One region of the Acinetobacter sp. AYS6 genome, then DNA from elsewhere that is predicted to be linked to it. Evidence: predicted binding sites of a transcription regulator. Region 1 holds the regulator's gene; each other region holds the start of a gene.
The links. Region 1 encodes PhoB, which activates phosphate uptake and scavenging genes when phosphate is short. Its sites were predicted from a motif close to TGTCATNAANCTGTCATAA; they were not measured.
Positions count from the first base shown of each region.

Region 2: OD757_RS02790 (NAD(+) kinase) is a predicted target of PhoB. The motif match lies at 1,353-1,371, and genes of this name have one in related genera.
Region 3: OD757_RS07710 (inorganic phosphate transporter) is a predicted target of PhoB. The motif match lies at 2,065-2,083, and genes of this name have one in related genera.
Region 4: OD757_RS09580 (porin) is a predicted target of PhoB. The motif match lies at 1,827-1,845, and genes of this name have one in related genera.

Region 1 covers NZ_JAOTNV010000007.1:371,126-374,648, forward strand. The annotation lists gene OD757_RS12335 (SDR family NAD(P)-dependent oxidoreductase) at 1-472, opposite strand, end outside; gene OD757_RS12340 (TetR/AcrR family transcriptional regulator) at 685-1,356, shown strand; gene phoB (phosphate regulon transcriptional regulator PhoB) at 1,610-2,320, shown strand; gene phoR (phosphate regulon sensor histidine kinase PhoR) at 2,330-3,523, shown strand, end outside.
Region 2 covers NZ_JAOTNV010000004.1:406,362-409,884, reverse strand. The annotation lists gene mrcB (penicillin-binding protein 1B) at 1-1,306, opposite strand, end outside; gene OD757_RS02790 (NAD(+) kinase) at 1,492-2,400, shown strand; gene OD757_RS02785 (YeaC family protein) at 2,397-2,669, shown strand; gene OD757_RS02780 (glycosyl transferase family protein) at 2,868-3,523, opposite strand, start outside.
Region 3 covers NZ_JAOTNV010000005.1:628,510-632,032, reverse strand. The annotation lists gene metH (methionine synthase) at 1-1,664, opposite strand, end outside; gene OD757_RS07710 (inorganic phosphate transporter) at 2,130-3,523, shown strand, end outside.
Region 4 covers NZ_JAOTNV010000006.1:266,503-270,025, forward strand. The annotation lists gene OD757_RS09575 (YidB family protein) at 1-470, shown strand, start outside; gene OD757_RS09580 (porin) at 579-1,685, opposite strand; gene OD757_RS09585 (HIT family protein) at 1,940-2,353, opposite strand; gene OD757_RS09590 (YARHG domain-containing protein) at 2,372-2,641, opposite strand; partial or broken gene OD757_RS09595 (NAD(P)-binding domain-containing protein) at 3,419-3,523, opposite strand, start outside.

The DNA.
Region 1 (3,523 bases):
CGTTATAACCAGATTGAGTAGGTTGAGCAGTCAGACCAAATAAGCTCGAGATGTTAATAATATGGCCATCTTGAGTTTGCTTAATGAACGGTAAAAACTCTTTAGTACCGTACACCACACCCCAGAAATTAATCCCAACAATCCACTCTAAATCTTCGTAGGTCGCACCTTCAACAGTTGAACCTAACGCAACGCCAGCATTGTTAAAAATCAGGTTAACCGAGCCATGATCTTGAACTGTTTCTTGTGCCCACTGCTTTACTGCTTCACGGTCAGAAACATCAAGTTTTTTAGTGGTAACAGTAATATCGCTATACGGTTTTAAAAGCTCAACAGTTTGCGCTAATCCCTTTTCATTAATATCGCTTAATGAAAGATGGCAGCCCTGTTTTGCCAAAAGAATTGCTAACTGTTGTCCAATGCCCGAACCCGCGCCCGTAATTGCAGCGACTTTGTTTTTAAAATTTTTCATTGTCCATCCTTTGTTTTTCGATATTTGCACAGTCGGTTCATTGCATGTGCAATTCAGACCTCTTCAATATAATTTTGACAATATCCATTGTCAATATAGTACACTGTAATTTCAGATAGAATGGCACAATTCTGCTGAGAGCTTTATCATAGTAAGCATATTTGGCCAAAACCTATAAATTAGGAAAGCATTCATTAGGACACGACTTATTTATGGCGACAAACGACTCAACCAGTAAAAAGAAAACAAAAACTGTGAGTAAAGAACGTCAGTTCAAAGGGTTATCTCTATCTGAACGTAAAGAGGCACGCCGTGAAAAACTGATTGAAGCAGGTATTGCGACCTACGGAACGCTCGGTTTTTTTTCAGTGACCGTCAAGGATGTCTGCCAAGAAGCAAAACTCACAGAACGCTATTTTTATGAATCATTTAAAAAGAGTGAAGATTTATTCCAAACCATCTTTTTAAAAATGATTGAAGAATTACAGCAAAACTTAATGCAAGCTGTCATTAAAGCGACACCCGATCCAGAAAAAATGGTGGATGCTGGCTTAAGAGCATTGTTGACGACATTAAAAAACGACCCAAGATTAGCTCGCATTGTCTATGTTGACGCAGTTTTGGTCCAAGAATTACATAATCAGGCCACCATTCAAGAGACACTTGCGCAATTTGATCGCATGATTCAGGCCTTTGTTATGTTGACCATGCCGCAAATTCAACATCATGAAAATGAGCTCTCTTTAATCGCCACTGGCTTAAATGGATATGTCACTCAAATTGCAATTCGATGGGTCATGGGAGGGTTTGAGCAGTCTCTTGAGCAGGTTTTAACCGCATGCCGTATCGTTTTCTTATCTTTATTAGCTCAAGTTTCAAAATAATATTAAAGTTTTTTGACAGCCATAAATATGAGAATATTAAAAGCTTTTAAGAAGGTAACATATTGAATGGCTTTAAGAATATTTAGTCTTTCATGTCACAATTTGGTCATACCTTTGCCTTACTTTTGTCACAAATTATTGCTAAATTTAATTTTATAGACTTTTCTGCAATGAAATTGTCATAATTAATCTTTGTAATAAGCCTGTCATAACTACAAAACGGTTCACCGTTAAATCTATAGGATATTGCGCTGTGAAAGATGACTATATTTTAATTGTCGATGATGAGCTTCCTATTCGCGAAATGATCCATACTTCTTTGGACATGGCAGGCTTTCAGTGTTTACAGGCAGAAGATGCCAAACAAGCTCATCAAATTATCGTCGACCAACGTCCGGCGCTTATCTTGCTTGATTGGATGTTACCTGGAGGCGTAAGTGGTGTTGATTTATGTCGCCGCTTAAAACGAGATGAAAACCTAGCAGAAATTCCAGTCATCATGTTGACTGCCCGCGGAGAAGAAGACCATAAAGTACAAGGTCTTGACGCAGGTGCAGATGACTACATGACTAAGCCGTTCTCAACACGTGAACTGGTTTCACGTATTAAGGCAGTTCTTCGTCGTGCTAATGCATTAAGTGGCGAAAAAACCATTGATGCCAATGGATTAATTCTTGATCCTGTAAGTCAGCGTGTCAGCTTTGGCAACAGCATTTTAGATATGGGTCCAACTGAATACCGCTTACTTGCATTTTTTATGACCCATCCAGAGCGTGCATATACACGTGCCCAGTTGCTCGATCAGGTGTGGGGCGGTAATGTATATATTGAAGATCGAACTATCGATGTACATATCCGTCGTTTACGTAAAGTTTTAGAGCCTTTCGGTGTTGACCGATTTGTTCAGACTGTGCGTGGAACAGGCTACCGCTTCTCAACACGTGCAGATTTAGCCGCAGGTTAACCAAGATTTATGTATGAACCCTACCCCGTCCCCGAACAGGTACGTGAACAAAAGCTTTCCCGCTACAGTAGTTTATGGACGTTTGCCAAACAAGATTTACGGCTCTTATTATTTTTTCTAATTATTGCCGGTTTAGTCGGTTTAGGCCTTGGGTATTTCTGGAGCTGTATTTTTATCGCCTTTGTGGTGTTTTTTACACTCCAGTTGCGTTCTTTATATCTGGTCAATGACTGGATTGCGAATAAGCCTTATGACGTTCCTCCAAATCTTAACGGGATTTGGGGGGCATTATTATTTAATGTTTACCGTGCTCAGCGTCAGGAGCGAATTGTTCAGGCCGAAATGGTCGGTTTAATTGACCGAGCTCAGTCATCTTTGGTTGCACTTGCTGAAGCCGTTGTTTTGATTGATGACCAACATCAAATCGAGTGGTGGAACCCTGCTGCTGAACGTTTGTTAGGCATCAGCCCTCTCGACCGTGGTCGTAACTTATTAACGATTTTACGCCAGCCGACTTTTATTGAATATTTTAACAATATTGATCAGGCACCCGATGGTATCAAGCTCCACTCTAATTTCGATGATGACCGTTATGTACAGGTTAAACTCACACGATTTGGTGGAGAAAGTCGTTTATTAGTGGCTTACGATGTTACGCGTATGCACAACCTTGAACAAATGCGTAAAGACTTCGTCGATAATATTTCTCATGAACTTCGTACGCCTTTAACGGTACTGAGTGGTTATATCGAGACATTTACCGATCAGGAAGATATTAGTCCACGCTGGAAACGTGCATTTGATCAGATGCAGTCACAAACCAAGCGCATGAATGCTTTGGTGAATGATTTACTATTGTTATCAAATTTAGAAAACAACAAGAAAGTTGCAAAAAATCAGATTATTGAAATGCCGAGCTTAATGAATCAACTCTTTGATGATGCTCAGGCCTACAATGCCGATTATGGACACACGCTCAATTTACATATTGATAGTCACTGTGACCTGATTGGTTCTGACATGGAAATTGCCAGCGCGTTTAGTAACTTAATTACCAATGCTATTAAGTACACACCAAAAGGTGGAACCATTACCATTGGTTGGCACGATGACGGTGAACACGCTTACTTTAGTGTACAAGACACAGGCATCGGGATTAACCCAAAACATTTACCACGTTTAACTGAACGCTTCTACCGAGTT
Region 2 (3,523 bases), on a different contig from region 1:
AGCCCACTGCCGCAACTAACTCGCCATTTTCAGGATGTGCAATGAGTACAGCGCCTTGTAAGTTTTTCAAACGAGCTGGATTACTATTAGCTAAACGGTCTACTGAAGCTTTAAATGCGTTTTGAACCTGAGTTTGAGTAATTGGGTCTAAAGTCGTAAAAATACGTAAGCCCTGATTAGTTAAATCACTTTCTTGATATTCTGTACGCAATTGACGACGCACAATATCTAAAAAGTCTGGGAATTTTGCAGGGCCTAAACTTGGTTTACTCAATACATTTAAAGGACGTGCAATTTCGTCTTCGTATTCGGCTTGAGTTAAATAGCCCATCACACGCATGTTATTTAACACGGTATCACGGCGTTTTTTTGCACCTTCAGGGTTTTTCCAAGGATTATATAAAGAAGGGCCTTGAACCAAACCTACTAAATAAGCTTGTTGTGCAACATTCAGCTCACGTAACGGTAAACCAAAATAAAATTGAGAAGCCAAACCATAGCCATTAATTGAGTAGCTTCCATTTTGGCCCAGATTCACTTCATTTAAATACGCTTCTAAAATTTCATCTTTGCTGTAATGCAGCTCAATGAGTAAAGCCATTAAAGCTTCATTCACTTTACGTTTTAACGTGCGTTCAGGTGTAAGGTAGAAGTTTTTAACTAATTGTTGAGTCAGGGTTGAACCACCTTGACGCTTTCCGCCTGTAACATTACTCACTAATGCACGGGCAGTACCACGGATCGAAACGCCATGATGGTGATAGAAATTACGGTCTTCTGTGGAAATTAAAGCTTCAATGAGTGGTTTAGGGACATTATTCAGTTTAATGAGTACACGATCTTCATTGTGTTGAGGATAAATTCCTCCAATGAGTAACGGTTCCAAGCGTGCAACGCCGGTTGAAGAAGGTTTAGTACTTCGAACTTCAACAACTTGATCATTTGCAAAACTTAACTCTAGTACTTGTTCAGGTTCAACACTGTCACCGTAATCAAAACCACGTGTGTGGATATACATATTGCTACCTTGAGCAACATAGCTTCCAGACTTGTCATAATTACTTGAAGTTTTGTAACCCAATAGCTTTAATTCTTGAGTGAAATTTGCTTGAGAAATAGGCGCGTTATTATAAATTTCTAAAGGTCGTGCAAAGACTTTGGCAGGAATATCCCACCGCTGGCCTTCAAATTTTTCACGGATAATATTATCTAAACGAATCAGATAGATACTAAGAGCAATAAAAGCACCAATGACCAAAATGGAAAAGATTAGTGCAAAGAAACCGATACCACGTTCAAACTTCATAAAAATGAGATAAAACCCTAACAATGCCTGTAATGATGCGATAGCTTGTCATCAATTTGCAATGATAAAACTGTGAATAATTGGAAAACTTAGATTGAATTTTACAGCATCTTGTAGTTATGTTTTTTTAAATTAATCAGGTTAATGTTATTATAGGCAAGTATCGCAGCGGAGCTTACTCATTCGTGCAAATTTCACATAAGTCCTTCAGAAACGTCGGGTTAATCGGTCGACCAGATAAATCATCAGTTGTAGAAACACTATGTTTAATTCATGATCATTTGTTGAACCTAGGCTTAAACCCCATTTTTGATCAGGAAACTGCTGAATTAGTGCCTTATGATCATGCACAGGTCGTGAGCCGTCATTTATTAGGTGAAGTTGCTGATTTGGTTATTGTGGTTGGAGGTGATGGTTCTTTACTCCATGCGGCAAGAGCTTTAGTTCGCTACAATACACCTGTTATTGGCATTAACCGCGGACGATTAGGTTTTTTAACTGATATCAAACCCTCAGAAGCCATTTTTAAACTTGATCAAGTCCTTCAAGGACACTTTCAACTTGATCGCCGTTTCTTACTTGAAATGGAAGTGCGAACAAATGGCGAAGTCATTTATGATGCCATTGCTTTAAATGATGTCGTACTACATTCCGGTAAGTCGGTACATATGATCGACTTTGAGCTCAATATTGATGGGCAATACGTTTATCGCCAGCACAGTGATGGTTTAATTGTTTCGACTCCAACTGGATCAACAGCGTATGCTTTGTCAGGTGGTGGACCAATTTTACATCCAAGTATGGATGCGATTGCATTAGTTCCAATGCATCCACATACATTGTCATCACGTCCTATCGTAGTCGGTGGACAAAGCGAAATTAAAATCGTTATTCGCGAAAATCGGGTGTTACCAATGGTAAGTGCAGATGGGCAACATAGTATATCGCTGAATGTCGGAGATAGTTTACACATCCGCAAACATCCATTTAAACTAAGTTTATTGCATCCACCAGGTTATGATTTCTATATGGCCTGCCGTACCAAACTTGGTTGGAACCAAGATTTTGAATCTTTCCAAAGAGATGAATCATGAATATTGAACAAATGCTATCTATTTTAAACCCTGAGATTGTAGAGCGTTTAAAAACAGCAGTAGAAATTGGTAAATGGCCAAATGGCGTTGTTTTAACAAAAGAGCAGCGTGAAACTTGTATGCAAGCTGTAATTGCTTGGGAGTTAAAGAACTTACCAGAAGAGCAGCGTAGTGGCTATATTGACCGTGGTACGAAAGAAGAGGGTGAGGTTTGTGAAGATGATCATCACAAACATGAACCTGAGTTTAAACCGATTCGTTTTGTTTAAAACAGCATTTTAGAATAAAAAGATAAATCGTATTAGCATTTGCTATCGCGTGGGCGACATGGATGTCGCCTGTTGAGCAACAGTACAAGAACGTACTGTTTGCTCAACGAAAGATTTTTGTTACTTTTCATCTTTGAAAAGTAAATATTGCCTATATGTAACCATATCGAAAAGACATAGCGTATAAGGCTGTATGAACTAAATTTTATCTTTTAGCCCTGAATTTCTTGTTTCCCATAATACTTTTGCTTTTTCTATCGCTTCTTCAAAACTAGCAACAACCCCCATAGTATATAGTGCAATTCCCATTGTTTCAGTTACTGCCATTTCACCGTATTCATGGTGCTGTTGACCTAGCCATACTGCTTTAAAAGTTGCTAAATCTAACTCTTCTTCAATTGGACTTCGTTCAGGTGTGAGTTTCGGTAACTCATGTTCATAGAGTTCACCATTTTTGATACCACAAATGAGTGTTTTTGCGTCTGGATTTCGCTCAAATTCACCACCTTCACCCTTAATGACTGCACTATTTTGATAGCCTAAGCGTAGGGCACTATGTTGATGGGAAGTTCTATAGGCAGGATGGAATATTGCTTGTAAGGTGGCTTTAGCATTAAAAGGATTAATTAAGCGGGCTAAAGTATGAATCGGTGAGCGTAATCCCATCACATTTCTTAAAGAAATTAGTTCACTCAAAACGGGTGAAATCACTTCTAAAGGTAAATAAGCAAAATTCTGTTCTGCGAGTTGCGTGCGAACTTCTTGTTCAGAGTGACAAATTGGATAACCCAGATATTCTAAAACCTGCTCGGTATAGACGCGGTTAAGCGTGTGGCCTGATGCACCATGCATAA
Region 3 (3,523 bases), on a different contig from region 1:
ATCATGGCGTGAGGTAAGTTCTGTTTAATCCAACCTGTGGCTTCAATAAAATCGACACCATAGTTATTGTGTTCTTCAATCCCTGTTGCAACAGCAAACACGTTCGGGTCAAAAATAATATCTTCAGCAGGGAAGCCGACATCATTAACCAAAATGTCATATGAACGTTTACAGATTTCACGTTTGCGCTCAGCAGTGTCGGCCTGACCTGTTTCATCAAAGGCCATCACAATAATCGCAGCACCATATTGACGGCACAGGCGAGCTTTTTCAACAAACTCGTCATAACCTTCTTTTAAAGAAATTGAGTTAACAACCGGTTTGCCTTGTACACATTTTAAGCCTGCTTCAATGATTTCCCATTTCGATGAGTCAATCATGATCGGCACACGTGAAATGTCTGGCTCAGAAGCCACAAGGTTTAAGAAATGTACCATCGCATTTTGCGAATCGAGCATCCCTTCATCCATATTAATGTCAATAATCTGAGCGCCAGCTTCCACTTGTTGCTGTGCAACTTCTAAAGCTTCGGCAAAGTTTTCTTCACGAATAAGACGTAAGAATTTTTTTGAACCAGTAACGTTAGTACGTTCGCCTACGTTAACGAACAATGAGTCATCATAAATATTAAATGGTTCTAAACCACTTAAGCGGCAAGCTGGTTTAGTTTCAGGAATTTGACGTGGTGCAATGTCTTTTACAGCATTAGCAATGGCACGAATATGATCTGGTGTTGTACCACAGCAACCACCGGTAATATTAATCAAACCACTTTCTGCAAACTCTTTTAAGAAGGCAGCAGTTTGTTCTGGTGTTTCATCATATTCACCAAAAGCATTTGGTAAGCCTGCATTTGGATGAGCAGAAATGAACGTATCAGCAACATCAGACACGGTTTTAACGTGAGGACGCATTGCATCTGCACCAAGGGCGCAGTTGAAACCAATTGAAAGTAAGTCACCATGACGTACCGAGTTCCAGAACGCTTCGGCAGTTTGACCTGTTAAGGTACGACCTGAGGCATCGGTAATGGTTCCCGAAATCATGAGAGGTAATTCATGACCAATTTGTTTAAAGACTTCTTTCACCGCAAAAATTGCAGCTTTACAGTTTAATGTATCAAAAACGGTTTCAATCAGAATGATATCTGCACCGCCTTCAATCAGCGCATGAGTTGCCTCAATATAGTTTTCTTTTAGCTCATCAAAGGTAATGTTACGAAATGCTGGATCATTTACATTGGGTGAAATAGAGCAGGTACGTGATGTCGGACCGAGTACACCTGCTACAAAACGAGGTTTATCTGGAGTCGAATATTTTTCACAGGCTGCTTTAGCTAAACGTGCTGCTTCGCGGTTAATCTCTGGAACAAGATCTTCCATGTGATAATCAGACATTGAAACACGTGTGCCGTTAAAGCTGTTGGTTTCAATAATGTCTGCGCCCGCATCAAGATAAGCTTCATGAATACCTTGAATGATTTCCGGTTGAGTCAGCACAAGAAGGTCATTGTTACCTTTTAAGTCATGTGCCCAATCGGCAAAACGCTCACCACGGTAGTCGGCTTCTTCTAGTTTATGGCGTTGAATCATGGTGCCCATTGCACCATCAATAATCAGAATGCGTTTGGCAAGAAGCGCTTTTAGGGTGGCAAGCGTAGACATAGAAAACCCCGATATTTTACAAATTTAAAAATGCGGCGCTATTGTAACAGAATAGTTGCACAATTGATGAGCTATAACGACCCATCATTCACTTGTAATAGATTCATTAAAAAAACGGCTTCTAATGACAAATAGAGAATGTTTTTTCATCAAATATTCATAAAATGATCATGATATTGAAATATTTCATCTCCAATATTCCGTTTTATGACAATTAGGCTGTTTGAAAAATAGTCATGCAGGTAATTTTTTATATATTTTTGCTTTAAAAATAGTCATAAATAAGGAAGATATAAAATGATTTAAATTATTGTATTTTAAAATAAAAATAAATTGCATAGAGGAAAGGTGCATCAAATGAGGTCAAAATATGAAAAATTGACTTCATCAGACGCCGCTTTGTCATATAATTGTCATAATTTAATTTAAGAATACAGAGGATTTTTCTATCCTCTTACCGTCTGCATGAATTCTAATCTACCCCCTGTTTCGGATTCAAAACTTGCGGCAAACCTGCAAGTCAAATCGACGAATGTACATGTCCCGACACCTAAGTTTTTTATGCCGGTGTTTCTGACGATTATTGTTGCAACACTTATTTATATTGGATTTCAGGTGAGTGCTGATTTAGCGCATGTACCGCCTTTGAGTCTTTATTCGGTTATCCTTTTATCTACAGCACTTTTGATTGCTTTAGGCTTTGAGTTTGTAAATGGCTTCCACGATACTGCAAATGCAGTCGCGACAGTGATTTACACCAATGCTTTACCTGCACCGGTAGCAGTTATGTGGGCAGGTTTTTGTAATTTTCTTGGGGTAATGGTTGCAAGCGGCGCAGTCGCTTACGGTATTATTGCATTGTTGCCTGTTGAATTGATTATGAACATGGGCAGTGGTGCAGGTTTCGCAATGGTTTTTGCGCTTCTTATTGCTGCGATTCTTTGGAACTTAGGAACTTGGTTCTTAGGTATTCCTGCGTCTAGCTCTCATACCTTGATTGGTTCAATCTTGGGTGTGGGCATTATGAACCATCTATTGAGTGCATCGACTGGCGTAACGACCAGTGGTGTTGATATGGATCAGGTGATTAAAGTCGGTAAGGCATTATTGTTTTCACCTTTAATTGGTTTTGCTTTTGCAGCGATTGTCTTCTTGTTAGTTAAAACTGTTTTTAAACGCCAATTAGAATTATTCCAGCCACCAGAAGGTAATAAACCACCTCCAGCAATCATTCGTGCAATTTTAATCTTTACCTGCACAGGCGTAAGTTTTGCACATGGTTCAAATGACGGTCAAAAAGGTATGGGTCTCATCATGCTGATTTTGGTTGGTCTGGTGCCGTTGGCTTATTCATTAAATAAAAACCTTGATACACAACAAGTTCAATCATTCCATCAGCTTTCTTCTCAAACTGCCGTATTTTTGAATCAAAATCAGCCAGAATTAACCGATGAAAAAGCACGTGTTATTTTGACTAAATATATTCAAACTAAACAGCAAACTCCAGAAGTAGTGCCTGCATTGGCAAGCCTGACTGATCATTTGGGTGAGCGTGTTTCTAGCTATAGCAACTTAAAAGACATTCCTGAAGCCGCAATTAGCGAAATTCGTAATGACATGTATTTAAGCACCACATCGTTTAAACGTTTGGATAAAGCGAATGCATTACCAAAAATGGATCAGTCACAAGAAAAACTTGTGAAAGAATACCGTAGTAGCTTAGATTCATTCTTACAATACATTCCAACTTGGGTGAAAGTAGCCGTTGCTTTGGCACTTGGCTTAGGCACCATGGTGGGTTGGAAACGTATTGTTGTGACTGTAGGTGAGCGTATTGGTAAGCATCACATGACTTATGG
Region 4 (3,523 bases), on a different contig from region 1:
ATACTTCATCTGGTACTCAAGGTGGTCTTGGAGGCGTACTAGGTTCTGTATTAGGTCAAGTGACTGGAAATAATAACAACACACCTCAAACAGGTGGCGGTGTACAAAGCTTATTAATTGCAGTTGTGCCTCTAATCTTAGGCTGGGTTCAACAACAAGGTGGTTTACAAGCAGCTTTAGAAAAGTTGAAAGGTGCGGGTTTAGGTAGTCAGGTTCAAAGCTGGGTTGATCCAAATCAAAGTAATAGCGAAGTTCCGACTCAACAATTACAGAGTTTGTTTAATCCAGCCGACATTGAGCAAGTTGCTCAGCAATCCCAAGCGCCAAAAGAGCAAGTTTACGGTGCAATTGCTTCTGTCTTACCTCAGGTCATTGACTCATTAACACCTCAAGGTGACAGTACCGATCATCAAGAAGCAAATCAAGACATTCAAAACGTCATGAATCTTGTAAGTGGTTTCTTAAAGTAAGATACAAAGTTAAAAAAGCCGGTATAAAAATATCGGCTTTTTAAATCTGCATAATAAAATAAAAGGGCATTAGCCCTTTTATTTTAGATATGAATCAAAGATAACTAATTAGAAGTTATATTCGATACCAGTACCTACAACAGTTTGCTTGTCGTCATCATTTAACCAGTCGCGTTTTTGTTGAGCAACGATACCGTAAAAGCGAGCTTGTTTATTGATTTGGTAATCAAGACCTAAACCATACAAATCAATTTTACGATCTGATTGACCACTTACTTGTGTTTCAGCAGAAGCATATTCTGCTTTTACTTTTAGTTTAGTGTTAGGAATTTTATAAGCAGCTGTTACTGCATATGCTTGTTCCTCTAAACCACGGTAAGCTTTACCAGCTTTATCGATTGAACCATCTGATTTATATGATTGACCATATGCAGTCAAATCATCAGTAGGTTCAGCATGTTGCCATAAAGCACCTACAACAAAACCTGATTTTGCGATGTCATAAGAACCAGTCACACGGTAAGCATCTGTATAAACATCTTTCAGACCGTAAGCAGCATATTTACCTTTAATACCAAAGTCACCAGCAGCAGCTACTGCTAAACCAATGTCTTTGTTTTCATAACCAAGCGCAGTTGATACTGAGTCAAAGCTGTCATTTTTGCTGTCTTTACCAGTTTCACCTTGTTTGCTATCAGAGGTGCTTTCACCAGTTTGAGCCATGATGTTGAAAGTTAAACCAGCTAATAATTTAGGGTCTAATTCAAAACCAACTACGTTGTCTAAACGGTTTTCGCCGTACATGATGTTGGTAATATCTAAACGTGTATCGTCATTAAAGATGTCTTGGTTACCACCAGCAGCAGTTTTGAAGTAAGAATCATACTTACCTACTTTTAATGTACCAACACCTTCAGTTTTTAAACCGATAAAACGGTTACGCGCACTAAGATCAGTATCAGAACCTGAACCATCAGTAGAAATTGCCCATTCAGCCAAATAAACCGCAGATAACTTGTCAGTTAATTTCTCTTCGCCTTTTACCCCAATGCGAGAAGAGTTTGAGTTAATTTCGGTAACGTCACTTTTTCCATCGAAATTTTTATTGTCAACTTGGTTAATAGAAACATTTAGTTTGCCATACAAAGTTGGCGCTGCTTGCACCGCGTTTATGCTCAAAGTTGCAACTGCGGCAGCGAGTAGCAATTTCTTCATTGAGATTTCTCCAAAAGTTTTAAAAATGGCGTATGCCTAGTTAACTATTTATTTTGTAGTTGACTTATGTACAAAAAGTTACAAAAGCTCACCAACTTGCTAAGCAGTATCGGCAAACTTTATGACAGGGGCGTGAAAACTAAATGACAGTTTTATGACGATTAAAATTTAGAAATAAATTAATTATTTTAGTTTTTATATAGTTTTTAGACGAAAAAAAACGGAGTCAAAACTCCGCTTTAATAAATTAAAAATCAAAGAGCTGCTTTAATTTTCTCAGCTAATGCTTTAATTTTTTCTTGGTCTCCTAACTCTACAGCATGACGTCCAAGTTGATGCACATTTGTAGGAATAAGATGAAAATGAACATGCGGAACAGTTTGTCCTGCCGCTGCTCCAGAAAGTTGCATTAAGACAATACCTTCTAAATTGAGGGCTTTTTCCATTGCCTTCGCAATCTTCTGAACGATTTGTATGGTATATGCAGCTGCTTCTGGAGGTAAATCAAGGAGTGTAACAGCAGGTGTTTTTGGAATAACTAATGTATGACCATCGGCTTGAGGCATAATATCCATAAAAGCTAGAACTTGATCATCTTCATAGATTTTTATCGCTGGAAGTTCATCACGTAAAATTTTTGCGAAGATATTTTGATCATCGTATGCCATGTATTATTCCTTTAAAAATTACTTACATTTCAATTCTTTCTGACGCTCTTTAATAGCATCAAGACGTTGTTGCTCTTTGTCAGAAAACTTTGGTTTTGTCGTATGACAGTTTTCATTACCATATTTTTCTTTAGCATCAGGATCTTTAAAGCAAAAGCCTTTTGATGCATAAATCAAATTATAATCGTCTTGCAATTTCTGACATTCTTGCTCAGGTGTTGCAGCTTGAACACTTAAACCAGCAATACTTACCATGCCAGTAAAGACTGCAACCATAAATTTATTCATGAGCGTTTCCTCAGTTAAAGGTATGAACCTGTATTCAATATAAGGTTTATTACCAATATTTCAATGACTATTAATTACTCAAGTGTCATTTTGGTTGATAATTTGTTCACAAAATAAATAAAAACTTTACATATCAATAATTTATAAAAATCAAATAAAAACATAAACTTAAACAAAATTATATATATGTTTTTAAAATTTGATTAACATTTAATTCAATCTAAATCATATTGATAAGACAAAAACCGAGTTGTACTTGAGTTGATAATATAAAAAAATTTTAGGAAAAGATAAAATTTTAGCGCTTTTTCATTTGCTAAATAGACGGCTTGAGTTTGAAATTGGGTCAATGAAAAAGAGATATATCGATGACATTATAAAAATACAAAACGTGATAATTATCACATTTTGTATTTCAGGATTAAGTGGAATTCACTAGGCTCATTTTAATTTAGACGGAAATGAGCTTTTTCTTTTATTTTGTAGAATATAAATAATTCATAATTAATCTGAGTTTACAATTCAAATGAAAGATGTATTGATTTTACATATTTAAACTTCTATTATAGGGTGCTTAATTGCTGCGTTTGATAGTTTTTTGTTTTAGTAGCCCATTTCTAAAATTGAAATGGGCTTTTTTTTAATAAAATTATTTCGAATTATATTAATTTAATATTTTAAATTAGAGCATATCTGGTTTCATATTTAGTTTGTGTGGTGGGTTAAATAGTCTTCTAAAGCGCTTGTCGGTAAACATAAAAAGATAATATCTGCTTATACCGCATGCACTAGTAGGACAGACTTTGTGCCATAGTCTGCTGCATGTTCTTTGACCTTTTCGATTTTTCGATTCCATATCTAGACAGTCGAAGTTTTTTTGAT